Linked DNA regions of Desulfatitalea tepidiphila. The protein of the gene in region 1 binds, or shares a complex with, the protein of each later gene. Links are inferred from orthologs where the notes say so. Each region holds a gene or a part of one and is shown in the gene's direction. Other genes may lie near its edges.

Region 1 (10,486 bases):
AAGCTATATTTTTATCCGATAGCACATCTTGGCCGGTATCGCCCCTCGGACGCCGCCGGTCGGATCCGGGGTGTCGCCCTCCCGACGGGGGATGAGGTGGATGTGAGCGTGAAAGATCGTCTGCCCGGCGGATCTGCCGCAGTTCATGCCGATATTGAAACCCGTTATGGTGGGGTCGGCGGCACTGAGTTTTTCCTTTAGAAGATGCACCAGGTGGTCTGCGTCCCGGCATTCCGTTTCGGTCATGGCGAACCAGTCGGATGCATGCCGTTTGGGGATGACCAGGTGGTGGCCCGGGGAGACTGGGAATCGATCCTCGATGGCCCAGACCGATTGGTATTCCGCCACAATCCGGTCTTTAATCCGTTCCGGGCAGAAGCGGCAGTCGACTTCGGAACGCAATGTCTACCCCCTGTTCAAGCGATGGGTCGTGGTTCCCACAAACACTTCCATTTGCGACAAGCGGCTTTGAATGTCTACGTTTTTATCATATTTCCAATCCCGAAGCCATTGATCCAGCATGCGGTCGCCTCCATTGTTGACAACCTGGTCGCTTGCACGGTAACTTGCTGCGCTTGTTTGGCGGATTTTAGAGCCGATCGTTCCATTGAATCCTTGGTCCGAAATTTCAATTTTTCACTTTACGCTTCCGGCAACGCCGGGAGAGGAGGATCTCCCATGAAAAAGAGCTTCCAACTGATCGCCTTGAGTCTGTCTTTTCTGTGCGTCTGGGGTGTGCTTGGTTCAATCGGATTGGCCACATCCTGGGCGGGTACGATCCAATTGACCTACAGCAATTTTTTCCCCCCCACCCATATTCAGAGTCAGCTGGCCGAAGGCTGGTGCCAGGAGGTGGCGCGGCGCACGGAAGGCCGAGTGAAAGTTCAGTATTTTGCAGGCCAGACCTTGACCCAGGCCAATCAGACCTATGACAGCGTACTTGACGGCATCGCCGACATCGGCTTTTCGGCCTTTGCCTACACCCGCGGCCGTTTTCCGGTCATGGGGGCCATTGATTTGCCCATGGGGTATCCGGACGGCGTCACGGCAACGCGGGTGGCCAATTCGATCTACGAGCAATTTTTGCCCAAAGAGTTGGAAAATACCCAATTGATGTACATTCACGCGCACGGTGCGGGGCTGATTCACACCCGCGGCCGGGCGGTGCGTACGTTGGAGGATTTGAAGGGGCTCAAGATCCGCTCGACGGGCATCAGTGCCCAGATGGTCAAGGCATTGGGGGCCACGCCGGTGCCCATGCCCATGCCGGAATCATACCAGAGCCTTCAAAAGGGGGTGGTGGACGGCTCCGCCAATCCCATTGAAACCAACAAGGGCTGGAAGCTGGGCGAGGTGCTCGACTACGTGACCCTGGCCTATCCGGTGGCCTATACCACCTCGTTTTTTGTGGTGATGAACAAAGCCAAGTGGGAGAGTATAGACCCCAAGGATCAGGCGGTGATCCGGGAGATCAACAAAGAGTGGGCCGTCAAACATGGCGAAGCCTGGGATACCAGTGACAAAGAGGGGTTGCAATTCTTCCTCGATCAGGGCAATACGACCGTCGAGATCGATCCCAAGGAGGCTGCCCGTTGGCAGGCGGCCGTGGCGCCGATGATCGACGAATATGCCAAGTCTCTGGATGAAAAGGGGTTGAGAGGGACCGATGTGATCGCGGCCATTCGTCAAGAGCTGAGCAAAAAATAGAGAGATCCGATGCCAAACGAGAGCGGTCCCGGTGGGTCGGCCGACCACCGGGCCGATGCTTTTTGGAACCAGAGGTGTGACGCCATGCAGGTTTTGGGTAAAATCATCGACTTCTTGTCCGATAAATTGAAAATCTGCGGTGCCGCCTGCCTGGTGGGAATGAGCCTGCTGACGTGCGTCGACGTCATCGGGCGTTTTTTTAAACAACCCGTTTTCGGGTCGGTGGAGCTGGTCAGTTTCATGGGGGTCCTGGCCGCCGCTGCCGCCCTTCCGTTTACCCACCAGACCCGGGGCCATATCGGGGTGGAGATCTTCGTGCGCCGCATGCCTGAAAAGCGGCGCCTGTTGGTCGATGTGTGCACCGGCATCGTAAGCTTTGCTTTCTTCGTGGTGGTGACCTGGCGCATGGTGGTCTATGCCCTGAGTTTAAAATCGTCGGGAGAGGTCTCCATGAACCTGGAGCTGCCCGAGTACCTGATCATCGTTGCCGTGGCCGGCTGTTTTCTGGTGCTTTCCGCCGTGATCGTCAAGGGAGTGATCGAAACCTGGAGTGAGTTGCTGCGTAAATGAGTCCCACGGTCATCGGTATTATCGGCATCGTCTTGATGGTATTGGTCTTCTTGACCCGGATGCCTGTCTCCTACGTCATGGCGACGGTCGGTTTCCTGGGGTTCAGCACCATGGTCTCGGTGCAGGGCGCCCTCAACCTGCTGGCCAAGGAGTTTTATTCTGTTTTTTCATCATATGGTTTGACGACCGTACCTCTTTTTATTCTCATGGGCCAATTGGCCTTCAACAGCGGTATCAGCCGACGACTCTACAATACGGCTTATACGTTTCTGGGGGGGACCCGGGGTGGTTTGGCCGTGGCCACGGTTTCGGCCTGTACGGCCTTCGGTGCCGTGTGCGGATCGAGTCCGGCGACCGCGGCCACCATGGCCACCGTCGGGCTACCGGAGATGAAGCGGTACCGATACGCCGATGAGCTGGCTGCAGGGGCGGTTGCCTCGGGCGGCGGCCTGGGCATGATCATGCCGCCCAGTGTCGTGCTCATCGTTTACGGCGTGCTGACCGAGCAATCCATCGGCAAGCTGTTTGTGGCCGGTATCGTGCCGGCTTTCCTCATTACCGCCTTGTTTTGTGCGGCCATCATGATCTGGTGCGCCATTGCCCCGGACCAGGGTCCCCGGGGGCAATCCTTTTCCTGGACAGCCCGGTTGAAATCAATGCGGGATTTGAGTGAAACCGTCGCCGTCTTTGCGCTCGTCATGGGGGGGCTTTTTTTCGGATGGTTCACCCCCACCGAGGCGGCCGCGGTGGGCGTCGTCGGAGTGGTGTTGGTGTCGGGCATCCGGCGCCAGTTGAGCTGGGGCGGATTCAAAAACGCCTTGTACGAAACCCTCAAGACCTCCTGTATGGTGATGATGCTCATCGCCGGGGCCGTGGTGTTCGGCAAATTCATGGCCGTGACGCGTATCCCGTTCAATATCGCATCCTGGATCGAACATCTCGACCTGCCGCCCATCCTCATCCTGTCGCTGATTGTCCTGGTCTACTTCCTGGGCGGCTGTTTCATGGATTCCCTGGCCCTGGTCATGCTGACCGTGCCGATTTTTTATCCGCTGGTCCTCCAGTTGGGCTACGATCCCATCTGGTTCGGCATCGTGATCGTGATGGTGACCGAGATGGGTGTCATCACGCCGCCGGTGGGTATCAACGTCTATGTGGTCTATGGCGTGGCCATGGGAATGAAGGAGTCGATCACTCTCGAATCCATCTTCAAGGGCATTCTGCCGTTTCTCCTGGCCATACTGGTCGGTATCGCCATCATCGCCGTTTTTCCCCGGTTGGTTCTATTTTTGCCGAATTTGATGTATTGACCCCTCTTTCTACCTTTTTTTCAACGGTTCTGCTCTTCCCGTGGTTCGATGAAATTTACATACTGTCAGCTATTTTGCCAGCCATTGCGCCTATCCCCGGCTGCGGGTCGCGCCTCGATGATGACCAATTCAAATGATTTCAGAAGATTAATTCGAGTGCCGACAAAGGCCCGTCTGGCATGAAGATTGCGGATTCACGATAAATCATAGGGTGCGCTGTTTATTGATCCGTTCTTTAAAAAGTGACCGGACCGCCATGCACGAGGCCTGTGCCTTGACATCGGCGCCATATTTTTGTTGGGGCCGCAAGGCCCCGTGCGGACGGCCGGGTCGCATCGCGCGCGGGGGAGGCGCCAGGTCATGAGCAATACAAACATTCGGACCATTGGCATCTTGACGGGTGGTGGTGATGTGCCCGGTCTCAACCCATGCATCAAACAGCTCGTGGTGCGGGCGTCCCAACTGGGGATCCGGGTGCTGGGCATTCGCAGGGGATGGGCCGGTCTCTTGGAATATTCGCCCGACACACCCGAGGCTGGAACGGAATTTGTTCGGCCGCTGGACCCATCCAACGTCAGGACCATCGATCGGTCGGGCGGCACTATTCTGCACACTTCACGGACCAACCCGAGTGCCGTGACATACAAAGATGCGCCTGCATTCCTTCAGGACTCCTTCGCCGATCCCTCCAAAAAAGTGGATTTCACCGCTCATGTGCTGAAAAACCTCACCCACCTGGGCATCGATCTGCTGGTGCCCATCGGCGGTGACGACACGCTCTCGTTCGCCGCCCGTCTCCATCAGGAGGGGTTTCCGGTGATCGCCATTCCCAAGACCATGGATAACGATGTGATCGGCACCGACTATTGCATCGGGTTTTCCACGGCCGTGACGCGCAGCGTGAATTTCATTCATGCCCTGCGGACCTCTTCGGGGTCCCATGAACGCATCGCCGTCGTCGAACTTTTCGGCCGCTATTGCGGTGAAACCTCCCTGGTTTCCGGCTACCTGGCCGGCGCGGACCGGGTCCTCATCTCGGAAGTGCCGTTCGATATCGATCGCCTGGCCCGTTTTCTGGTCGATGACCGGCGGGCCAATCCCAGCCGCTACGCCATGCTGACCATCAGCGAAGGGGCCAGTATGGTTGGGGGGGACATGGTGTTGCGCGGCGAAGCCGATGCCTTCGGCCATCGAAAGCTGGGCGGGATCGGGGCGGTGACGGCCGAAGCAATCAAAAAGCTAACGGGACTTGGCATCATTTTCCAGCCGCTGTTTTACCTCATGCGCAGCGGCTCGCCCGATTCGTTGGACCTGATGGTGGCCATGAACTACGCCAACCTGACCATCGAGTTGATCGGCCAGGGACAAAGCGGCCGAATGGTGGCCCTGGTTCAGGGCCGCTATACGGCGCTTCGTCTGGATGACCTTAAGGGCGGTGCCAAACGGGTGGATGTGGAAAGCCTATACGATGCCGAAGCCTATCGTCCGATCATTCGCAAGGCCGAGGGCATGCCCATGTTCCTCTATTGATCGCATCGACGGTGGGTTCATTACTCCCGCAGGACCGGGCAGGGCCTGCGGATGGGAAAGGAGAGGGTGACATGCAAACCACGATCGTCGCCATGCGGGCGGATATCGGCAGCATCGGCGGCCACCTGCAACCCAGTACGGAAGTTGTGAACTCGGTGCGTGAGGCGCTCGAAGCGCATCGAGGCCAGCTCATCGCGGATTTCGATCTTCACTTCACCGGCGATGACATCACCGCGGTGTGCACCTATCAGGGCGATCCGGGCCAGACGGCCGTGCAGGATATGATCTGGGAGGCGTTCGCCCAGGGCGCCCGGGTGGCAGTGGAGCAGGGACTCTATGGCGCCGGTCAGGATATTTTCGACAAGGGCATTTCGGGTGCCTCCAAGGGGTTCGGCCCCTCGCTGGCCCAGATCACTTTCCAAGAGCGCTCCAATGAAGCCTTTCTGGTCTTTTCCATCGACAAGAGCGTGCCGGGCGCCTTCAACCTGCCGCTTTACCAGGCCTTTGCCGATCCCATGCACGCTTCCGGGCTGATATTGTCGCCCCGCATGCGCAAAGGATTTCGTTTCGAAGTCATGGACGTGGTCTATCGGGAGTACGATCGGGTGATCACTCTCGAGGCGCCGGAGGATCTTTACAACCTGGCGGCTCTGCTGAGAGACGACGAACGCTTTGCCATTCGGTCCGTCCATTCGCGCACCACCGAAGAGCAGAGCGTGGCGGTCAGCACGACCCGGTTGCACTATGTCGCCGGTATCATGCTGGGCCGGGATGATCCGGTGGCCATCGTGCGGGTGCAGGACGCCTTTCCCGCCGCCGGCGAGGTGCTGGCGCCCTTTGCCCTCTGCGCCCATGTCAGCGGCTTTCAGCGCGGCAGTCACCACGGTCCGCTGATGCCCGTGAGACGCAACAGCGGCGTCTCCTATTTCGACGGCCCGCCGAGCGTTTCATGCGCGGCCTATTGCGTTCGGGACGGCCATTTGACCGAAGCCATTGATCCGTTCGACCACCCCTTCTGGGATCAGGTGCGTGCGCATGCCACTTCCAAGACCCTGGACATCCGGCAGCAGGGATTTTTCGGAACCGCCATGCAGCCGTTCGAAACCCTATCCTATGGTGGCATCATGGGTATTCTCAAGGAGCTCGACGAGCGTTTCGTGATCGAAAAACCTTTTTCTTCCTGATGCATTGAAATCGTCGGTGCAGGCACAGGGTGGATTCGGTGCAGATCGGCGGAAACACAACGGCGACCCGGGGTCACTCACCTGGATCGCCGTTTGATTTTTATAGGATATTCTTTTCGCGTCTGGCCGTCAGGCAGGCGAAGCTTATTCCCCTTTGAACACCGGCTCCCGTTTTTCCAGAAATGCCGTCATGCCCTCCACGGCATCGTGGCTCCGGCCTAGCTTGGTGGCCCATTCGCGGTCCACCGCCAGTCCGGCTTCCAGGCCTTTTTCGAGCCCGGTGGACATGCCTTCCAGAACCGCCCGGACCGCCAGAGGCGGCCGTTTGGTCAACGTCACGGCCAGGGTCATGGCTTCCTTCATCAGGTCCGCCGCCGGTACGACGCGATCGACCAGGCCGATCTCCAGCGCTTCCTGAGGCGCCAGCCGCTTGCTGAACAGGATCATCTCCAGGGCCTTGGATTTACCGACGGTCCTCGGCAGCCGCTGGATGCCGCCCCACCCGGGGGTAATGCCCAGGTTCACCTCCGGCAGCCCCATGATGGCCCGGGATGCATCGGAAATCAGTCTGAAATGGCACACCAATGCCAGTTCACAGCCTCCACCGAGGGCATAGCCGTTGATGGCGGCGATCACCGGTTTCGGCATGCGCTCGATCCGGTTGAAGATATCGTTGCCATTGGGGCCCTTGGCGATGTTGGCGATATCGGAGACGTCCATGCCGGCACAGAATCCTTTTTCACCCGCGCCGGTGATGATGATCGCCCGGGTTTCCTTGCTCTCTTCGAGCGCTTTGACGGCGTGATCCAACTCCTCACGGATGCCTAAATTCACCGAGTTTGTCGGCGGCCGATTCAAGGTGATGGTGGTCACGTAGTTCTGGGTCGTCACGATGATGTTGCTGTACTCCATACCATACCTCCAGTTATGTGAATGTGTGTGGGATTAAACCCGGAGAATCTCATTGGCTGGCGGGTTCAAAGCGCAAAGCGGACGTACTATTTCATGGGCCGGATGCGGATGTCAAGCCTTGTAAAGGCCTTGCAGTGGGTGCGTTCAACCCCCTGGGCGATAGCCGCCATACGTTGAAAACCCTCTTGCCTCGATCGCCACGTTCGGGCAAGATGCGCATCATTTCACTTTTTTCAGGAACCTGATGGGAAATCGTATGTATCGGAAGATGGGCGTCGCCGCACTGATCATGATGGCCTCGATCCTCCTGAGCCGCATCCTGGGCATTCTGCGCGAATCGATCCTCTCCGCCATGATCGGTGCCAATATTGCCACGGATGCCTATAAAGTGGCCTTCATCCTGCCAGAGATTCTGAATCATGTGCTGGCCAGCGGTTTCTTTTCCGTCACATTCATTCCCATTTTTGCACGTTACCTGGCCGCGGACGACGAAGCCGGCGGTTGGGAGATTTTTTCCATTCTTCTTACGGTGCTCGGTGCGTTTTTAGTGGTGCTGATCGTACTCTGCATGGTGGCAGCGCCGCAGCTGCTGACCTGGCTGGCACCCGGCAGATCCGATCCGGTTTTTATGCAAATGGCGGTGCGCATGACACGCATCATCCTGCCGGCCCAGTTTTTTTTCTTTGCCGGCGGCATGCTCATGGCCGTGCAATTTGCCAAGGAGCGTTTTTTTGTGCCGGCCCTGTCGGGGCTCGTTTATAACTTGGGCATTATCGGCGGCGGTATCCTGATGGGGTCCCGGCTGGGTGTCGAAGGATTTGCCTGGGGGGCATTGGCCGGCGCCGCCGGGGGCGGTTTTTTGATCCAATGGATCGGCGCCCGAAAAGCGGGCTTGCAGTTCCGAATCAATTTCAATTGGCGTCATCCCGATGTGAAGCGCTACATTGTTTTGACCCTGCCCTTGATGTTGGGGCTCACCATGACTTTTTCGACGGAAATCTTTTCAAAATTCTTCGGCAGCTATCTCGATGCCGGCGCCATCACCCATGTCGATTTTGCCTGGCGGGTGATCCTGGCCATGGTGGGGTTTTTCGGCCAGGCGGTCGGCGTGGCCGCCTTTCCTTTTCTGGCTAGAATGGCGGCCCAGCGGCAATGGGATGACATGAACAGGATGTTTAACAATACCTTGCGTTATCTGGCGCTGGTGCTTCCTGTCTCCGTGCTGGTCTATGTCGTGCGTTACGAAATCATCCGCGTGTTGTACGAACGTGGGTCGTTCACCTCGGCGGATGCTCACGCCACCGCCTGGGCGCTCACGGGCATGCTGATCGGTGCCGTCGCTTTTGCGGCCCAGACGGTGGTGAACCGCGGATTTTACGCCATGCAAAACACGCTGCTGCCGGCCGTTTACGGCACCATGGCCGTTCTTTTAAGCCTGCCGCTATACTGGATCGGCTTGAAATATTGGGGGGTGTTCGGAATCGGACTGGCCATTTCCGGATCGGTCCTGCTTCAGGTGGCCGTGCTCTACGCTGTCTGGAACCACCGCACTCACAACACCGGGAGCGAGTCGGTATATGCGTTTTACGGCAAATGCCTGGCCATTTGTGCACCAGTGGCAGGTGGCCTGGTGTTGAGTCAGAAGATCATGTACCGGTGGGTGGACGCCTCCACCCTGTCCGGCAGCGTTGGCCTAATTGTCGTCCAAAGCCTGGTTTTTTTACTGCTGATGGGTGGGATCTCCTGGGCCTTCAAGATAGAAGAGGCCCGTGTCGTGTGGCACAAGCTGACCGCAAGGTTGCTCAGAAGGGATCGGTGATGTCGTTTCCGCCACGACACAAATCAATACAATTATCTGAATTTGATTCCCCCTGAAAGCAGGGGCGGGCTTTATGCCCGCCCTCAGCGTTAATCTTCCGACACAGCCGGCTCAAGATAAAAACTTCGCCGTCTCATGCATGGAAAAGGTTTTAAATCCCCCACTGATGTTTTTCACGTTGTAACCATGCTGGGTTAAGGTCCGGGCCGCAAAATAGGAGCGCTGACCGACGAAACAGTAAGTCCAGATCTCGCGATCCTTGGGGATTTCCTGCATGCGTCGGCGCAGCTCGTCGATGGGTATGTTGACGGCTTCGTCGACGTGGTCCTGTTTGTACTCCATGACATCGCGCACGTCCAGCATCAGGGCACTGCTCTCTTCCACCTCCTCCCAGTGGGCCAGGCGGGCATCTCCCCTGAGCACATTGGCGGCGATCATCCCGGCCATGTTCACCGGGTCTTTGGCCGAACCGAACTGGGGCGCGTAACACAATTCGGCCTCTTCCAGGTCAAACACCGTCGCCCCCATCTGGATCGCCATGGCGACCACATCGATGCGCTTTTCGACGCCTTTCTGCCCAACGGCCTGGGCACCGATGATGCGTCCATCCTCTTTTTTGAAGATGAATTTGAGACTGATCGGCTCGGCGCCGGGATAGTAGTTGGCATGATGGCCGGGATGCAGGTAAATTTTTTCCATCTGATCCCACATGCCGAGCTTTTGGAGCGTCTTTTCACTGGCGCCGGTGAAGGCCACCACATGGTCGAGGATGCCGACCACCGAGGTGCCCTGCACCCCCCGGAATGTGCTGCTGCGTCCCATGATCGCATCGGCGGCAATCCGTCCCTGGCGATTGGCCGGACCGGCCAGGGGAACCACGCCGGTCTGGCCGGTGACCACGTCCCTGACCTCAACGGCATCACCCACGGCCCAGATGTGCGGATCGCTGGTGCGCATTTGGCCGTCGACCTCGATGCCGCCCCCGGGGCCGATATCCAATCCGGCCTTTTCGGCCAGGGAGGTGTGAGGGCGAACGCCGATACATAAAATGACCAGGTCGGTTTCCATCTGGTGACCGCTTTGGAGGGTCAGTTTGATGCGGTGCCCTTCTCCCTTTTCAAATTGGGCGACCCCATCATTGAGGTAGAGCGAAATGCCGTGTTTGATGAGCGTATCGTGGATGGGAGCCACCATCTCCTGATCGAGCAGGGGCATGACCTGGTTAAGTCGTTCCACAACGGTGACTTTGAGACCCCGGGTGTGGAGGTTTTCGGTCATCTCCATGCCGATGTAACCGCCGCCGACTACAACGGCCTGGGTGGCTTCGAATTGTTCGATCCACTGGACGATCTGTCGGCTGTCAGGGATGGTGCGCAACGAGAAGATCCCCGGAAGATCGATGCCCGGTAAATTCGGTCGAATAGGGCGGGCGCCGGGAGACAGGACCAGGTAAT
Region 2 (5,651 bases), on another replicon or contig:
AAAACCAATGATCGAATATGTCGTGAGGACGGCCGCCGTTATTGCCGGGCAGGACATCATCATCGTCGTTGGGCATCAGGCCGAGAAGGTGAAAATTACGGTCAATCGTATAGGAACCGTCAGTTATGCCTTGCAAAAAGAGCAGCATGGTACCGGGCATGCCGTTCAATGCGCTCAGCCTTTGATTCCTGAAAAGGCTAAAGATGTCGTCATTTTATGCGGGGATGTGCCGCTGATACGTCCCAATACAATTTTAAACCTCATTGATGTTCACCAGGAAGGCGACTATGATGTTTCATTATTGGCTGTAACTGTCGACGACCCCAAGGGTTACGGTAGAATTATCCTGGATGATCGCGGTCGACTTTCGGCCATTGTCGAAGAGGCGGATGCCGATGCGTCCCAAAAAAAAATTAACCTCATTAATACAGGTATATATGCAGTTCGTAGCGACTACCTGAGAGAGGTTTTGCCTAGACTGGGTGCGAATAATGCCCAGAAAGAGATCTATCTTACCGATATCATCGGAATCGGTTATGCCGATGGAAAGTCCATCGGTTTTACCATAGGCGATGACAGCACCGAGATTATTGGCGTCAATAGTGTAAAAGAGCTTGAACTTGCGGAAACATTTATGAAAAATCGTAAAATCCAAAGGGCTTGACTTGTCACAAGACCAACGACTATAGTGTATTTAAATATGAGGTGAAAGTTTGGAACACGAAATTGTATTGCAAAAATTCGAACTTTTAGAGAATAAGGTCGAACGACTGATCGAGGTCATTCATCAGCTTAAAAATGAAAATGAGGCACTGAAGCAGGAAAAGGAAACGCTTGCTTATCAGTTGGTTGAAAAAACAGATGCCGAAAAGCATAATGACGAGCTGAAATCCTTGGTCAAAACGAAGATAGACAACATGATTGGCAGACTTGCGGAATTTGTAGAGGACTAATTTTTAAGGGTTTTCACCTTTTTCGGTAATAACGGGGAAATTCCAATCCGTGGATCAAGTGCTGACATTAGAAATACTCGGTCAACCGTTCTCCTTCAAAACGGATGTGGATGTTTCGGATGCAAAGGCGGTGGCCGATTATGTGATTGCATCGGTTGACAGGGCCAGGACTCAATGCGCCAACAGAGCAGCGAGTCCGGATAAACGCGCCATACTCATTTTGACTGCCTTGAACATTACCAATGAGTATTTCGAGTTAAAAAAGAGGCATCAACAACTGCTGCATGATCTAGACCAAAGATCCGAAGATCTGTTAAAAACACTTGAATCCCATTTTGCCGGTATAAAAACACCGTTGTGAATGGTTGTGAAAAGCCCCTGAAACAGACTTGTTGCGTTGTTATGACAGCAGCGGACAGGTCTCCATAAAGCCGAAAAAACGTACGTGTGATGGTTATAAAATCTGGGTGATACCCCCTGCCATGCGCGTGATTGGAAGATGTGCTTTGAACCAACACTTTTCTCAAGGGAGCTGAGCACGGTTTTGGTGTGCATGTTCTGCTCGTACAGAAAAGCCTAAAAAAGCCGCAAAGCGCCCACTTGCCTTTTTGGATCAAAGGCCTGCCAACACGGCATTTCGGCGGGGGGTTACCTGGTCGCAAGGAAGCTTTCCGTTAGATCGCTTCTCATCCGTACATTCGTGAAAACCCCGCATTGTCCCCATCAATTGTCACATCTCCATATCGGACACAAAAACTGGTAACCGATCGATAATTATAAAGAATTACAAAACGAGGTTGCCTGGAAAGGCATGCTTGTTCCGGCCCGTCGATGCAATGCCCCATTCAACGGTGCCATGTGCCATTGATGGGGGCGGACGATAGGAAACGGACTGATGACCATGGCGCAGGATAATAATATTGTTTATCGATAGTTAGCCTGCATTTACATAAATGAGGGGGTAGTTTTCGGGGAGGCACGATGAATGGATATGCAATTGGGCTAGCGCTCATTGGATTTGTAGTCGGCTTTGGACTGGCATTCTGGTTTAAGATGATGGTTGATCGACAGAAAGCCGACGCTGCACGCACCGAAGCGGATTTGATTGTACAAGAGAGTAAAGCCAAGGCAGATGCACTGATCAAAGAAGCGAGCCTGGAAGCCAAGGACAGGCTCCTAAAAATGAAAAGTGAATTTGACAATGAAACGAAAGAAACGCGAGCTGAGCTGAAAAAGCAAGAAAAGCGGCTATTCCAAAAAGAAGAGAACATCGACAAGAAAATCGAGTTGTTCGAACAAAAAGAAAAAGAGATCGGTCAGCTTGAAAAAGACCTTGAAAGGCGTTCCGAGGAATTGGCCGGAAAGGAAACTGAATATCATTCGCTGATCTCTCAACAGAGAGAACAGCTTGAAAGGATATCTGCATTAACGGCCGAGCAGGCGAAAGAACTCTTGCTGAGAGCTATGGAAAATGAGGCGAGATACGAGGGCGCCAAGATCATCAAGCGCATTGAGAATGAGGCCAAGGAGGAGGCTGACAAAAAAGCCAAAAAAATCCTGGCCACGGCCATTCAGCGCTACGCGGCAGATTATGTGGCAGAAAGGACGGTGACCGTTGTGCAGTTGCCCAGTGATGAAATGAAGGGTCGCATCATAGGGCGCGAAGGCCGTAATATCCGAGCGCTGGAAGCTGCAACCGGTATTGATTTGATTATTGATGACACACCCGAAGCCGTTATTCTATCCGGCTTTAATCCAATTCGAAGGGAAGTGGCCCGACAATCTTTAATGAAACTCATTGCCGATGGGCGCATCCACCCGGCCAGAATCGAGGATGTGGTCAAGAAAGTTTCCCTGGAAATCGATACGGCCATCAAGGAAGCCGGCGAGCAGGCTGCGTTCGATCTCGGGGTCCATGGCATCAATCCTGAATTGATAAAGTATATCGGACAGTTGAAATATCGGACGAGCTATTCCCAGAATGTCTTGCAGCACTCCATCGAAGTCGGTTTTCTGTGTGGCATTATGGCAGCGGAGTTGGGACTAAAGGAAAAGCTGGCTCGGCGAATGGGATTGCTGCATGATATCGGGAAAGGGATCGATCATGAAGTCGAGGGGCCACACGCCTTAATCGGATCGAGGTTGGCCAAGAAATTTGGAGAGTCCGCCCAAGTCGTCAATGCCATCGCCGCACACCATGAAGATGTGCCACCAACCACTGTATATGATGTTCTTGTTCAGGCCGCTGACGGTTTGTCCGGTGCCCGACCAGGTGCCCGCAAGGAGTTACTTGAAAATTATATCAAGCGGTTAGAGGAGTTGGAAGCGATTGCAAACTCATTTAAAGGAGTGGACAGCGCCTATGCCATCCAGGCGGGACGAGAGCTCAGGGTAATCGTCGAAAGCGATAAAATCAACGACGATGAAGCTGTTTTGGTCAGCCGTGACATCGTTAAAAAGATTGAAGAGGTACTGACCTTTCCGGGTCAGATCAAAGTGACGGTGATTCGCGAAACCCGGGCTGTTGAATACGCGAACAAGTAATCAATTGCCGGTATCGAAACCTAATCATTAAATCTTATCGCATTCTCTTTTGACTGACAATTTCAGGTATGGATGGAATCTATATTCGACCTGCCAGGGATATCCTCAAAATTGGAGTTACATCGCATGCAGAACGTAATAGATGTTTTGGAAGAACGCGGATTCATCGAACAGACAACCCATGAACAGGAATTGGCCCAATACGCCGGTTCCGGTCAGGTGAGCTGCTACATCGGGTTCGATCCTACCGCTTCCAGCCTGCATGTGGGACATTTGGTGCCGATCATGGCCCTGGCCCATATGCAACGGCATGGCCATCGCCCGATTGCCCTCGTTGGTGGCGGCACCGGGTTGGTGGGAGATCCCAGTGGTAAAACCGAGATGCGTAAAATGCTTACCGTCGAACAGGTGAATGCCAACGTGTTGGACATTAAGCGGCAACTTGCCCGCTTTTTGGATTTTTCCCAAGACAAGGCCCTGCTGCTCAACAATGCCGACTGGTTGACACAACTCTATTTGATTCCTTTCTTGAGAGATTTCGGTCGCCATTTCTCAGTCAACCGAATGATCAAGGCCGAAAGCTGCCGTGCACGTCTCGAATCGGAGGAGGGGCTCAGTTTCATAGAATTCAACTATATGGTGTTGCAGGCCTATGATTTCTACAAGCTTTGCGAACAGCACCAGTGTCGGCTTCAGATGGGTGGCAGCGATCAATGGGGCAATATCGTGGCTGGAATCGATTTGATCCGCCGTACATTAGGAGAGCAGGCCTTTGGCATCACCTTTAAATTGATCACGACCAGCTCCGGGGCCAAAATGGGCAAAACCGCTGCTGGTGCGGTCTGGCTGGACCCAGAACGTACATCAACTTATGATTACTACCAATTCTGGGTAAACACCGACGATCGCGATGTGGCCAGATTTCTTGCTCTATTCACCTTTTTGCCGTTATCGGAGATCGAGAAAGTAGGCGCGCTGGAGGGCGCTGAACTGAATGGCGCTAAATCGGTACTGGCTTTCGAGGCCACAAGGTTGGCGCATGGTGAAGAAGAGGCCATAAAGGCATACCGATCGGCATGTGACATGTTCGGCTTGAGAAGTGTGGCAGATTCCATCCTGCCATCGAGCCGAATTCCAAGGAAGGTCGATTTGATCGAAGGTGATAATGTGCCTTGCAGCGAGATGCTTTCCGACGAATTCGAGGAAGGCATTGCGGCATTTAAGTTGTTTCACGAAACTGGATTGGCCAAATCGGGTGGTGAAGCACGCAGGCTCATCGAACAAGGTGGTGGATATGTGAACGGAAGACGCCTAAAATCCTTTGACCAATTAATATTTACCAAAGATTTTAGTGAGATGGGGCTTCTGCTAAGGGCAGGCAAAAAAAGATTTCATAAAATTTTAATAAAAGAGAAAAAGTAATTGACATGCCAGACGAGAGCACGTATATAGCGTCTCGTTCTTGGCTGTGCCCCATCAGATGTTGAGCGCACAGTTGCTCTTTTAACCAAGCTTTCAAAATTCGCGCCGTACCCTCCGTTCATCTGCGTATTCCTGTGATCAGAGAATCTGGGTGAAAAAAGATCGGTTTTCGAAAATCGATGTGATTTTCTGTTTGACATGAAAACCAATCCTGAGTATACAGTGAGACTTTCTTCGAGAGCTGGAAAAAAGCGAATCGGCTAAAAAAAAGTGCTTGACAACGAAGGCCTCTTTAATATAATTAAGGTTTTCGTTAAAACACAGATTGCCGAAAAAAGATTCGATCTTTGAAAACTAAATAGTGACGATGCCAAGAGTTGGGACCTCGTTAGACATGATGTTGCTACGGCAACAATCCATAGTTTAATTGGAGAGTTTGATCCTGGCTCAGAGTGAACGCTGGCGGCGTGCTTAACACATGCAAGTCGCACGAGAACGCTTCTGCTTGCAGAGGCTAGTAAAGTGGCGCACGGGTGAGTAACACGTGGGTAATCTACCTCCGAATTGGGGATAACGTTGCGAAAGCGACGCTAATACCGAATGACATCTTTGTTGCCTCGGTAATAAAGATCAAAGGTGGCCTCTTCATGAAAGCTACTGTTTGGAGATGAGCCCGCGTCCCATTAGCTCGTTGGTAGGGTAATGGCCTACCAAGGCTACGATGGGTAGCTG

What was found.
Region 2: DFT_RS01825 (region 1) and rny share a complex: the UniProt entries of both Bacillus subtilis proteins name them as parts of the possible RNA degradosome complex. The link is inferred for Desulfatitalea tepidiphila from one-to-one orthologs.

Annotation. Positions count from the first base shown.
Region 1 is NZ_BCAG01000001.1:402,433-412,918, forward strand. The notes cover bases 3,167-6,032. They hold DFT_RS01825 (6-phosphofructokinase), read left to right. Parts: upstream 3,167-3,947; coding sequence 3,948-5,117; downstream 5,118-6,032. Other genes in these bases: DFT_RS01820 (TRAP transporter large permease), read left to right, coding at 3,167-3,587; DFT_RS01830 (fructose 1,6-bisphosphatase), read left to right, coding at 5,189-6,032. In the rest of the region: DFT_RS01805 (HIT family protein), read right to left, coding at 4-402; DFT_RS01810 (TRAP transporter substrate-binding protein), read left to right, coding at 679-1,707; DFT_RS01815 (TRAP transporter small permease), read left to right, coding at 1,717-2,277; more of DFT_RS01820, read left to right, coding at 2,274-3,166; more of DFT_RS01830, read left to right, coding at 6,033-6,301; DFT_RS01835 (enoyl-CoA hydratase/isomerase family protein), read right to left, coding at 6,446-7,213; murein biosynthesis integral membrane protein MurJ, read left to right, coding at 7,470-9,032; DFT_RS01845 (FAD-dependent oxidoreductase), read right to left, coding at 9,144-10,486. UniProt on the Bacillus subtilis protein: Catalyzes the phosphorylation of D-fructose 6-phosphate to fructose 1,6-bisphosphate by ATP, the first committing step of glycolysis.
Region 2 is NZ_BCAG01000003.1:2,272,560-2,278,210, reverse strand. The notes cover bases 1,217-4,215. They hold rny (ribonuclease Y), read left to right. Parts: upstream 1,217-1,934; coding sequence 1,935-3,497; downstream 3,498-4,215. Other genes in these bases: tyrS (tyrosine--tRNA ligase), read left to right, coding at 3,624-4,215; DFT_RS14705 (cell division protein ZapA), read left to right, coding at 1,217-1,314. In the rest of the region: DFT_RS14715 (sugar phosphate nucleotidyltransferase), read left to right, coding at 1-664; cell division protein ZapB, read left to right, coding at 714-953; more of DFT_RS14705, read left to right, coding at 1,003-1,216; more of tyrS, read left to right, coding at 4,216-4,919. UniProt on the Bacillus subtilis protein: Endoribonuclease that initiates mRNA decay. Initiates the decay of all SAM-dependent riboswitches, such as yitJ riboswitch. Involved in processing of the gapA operon mRNA, it cleaves between cggR and gapA.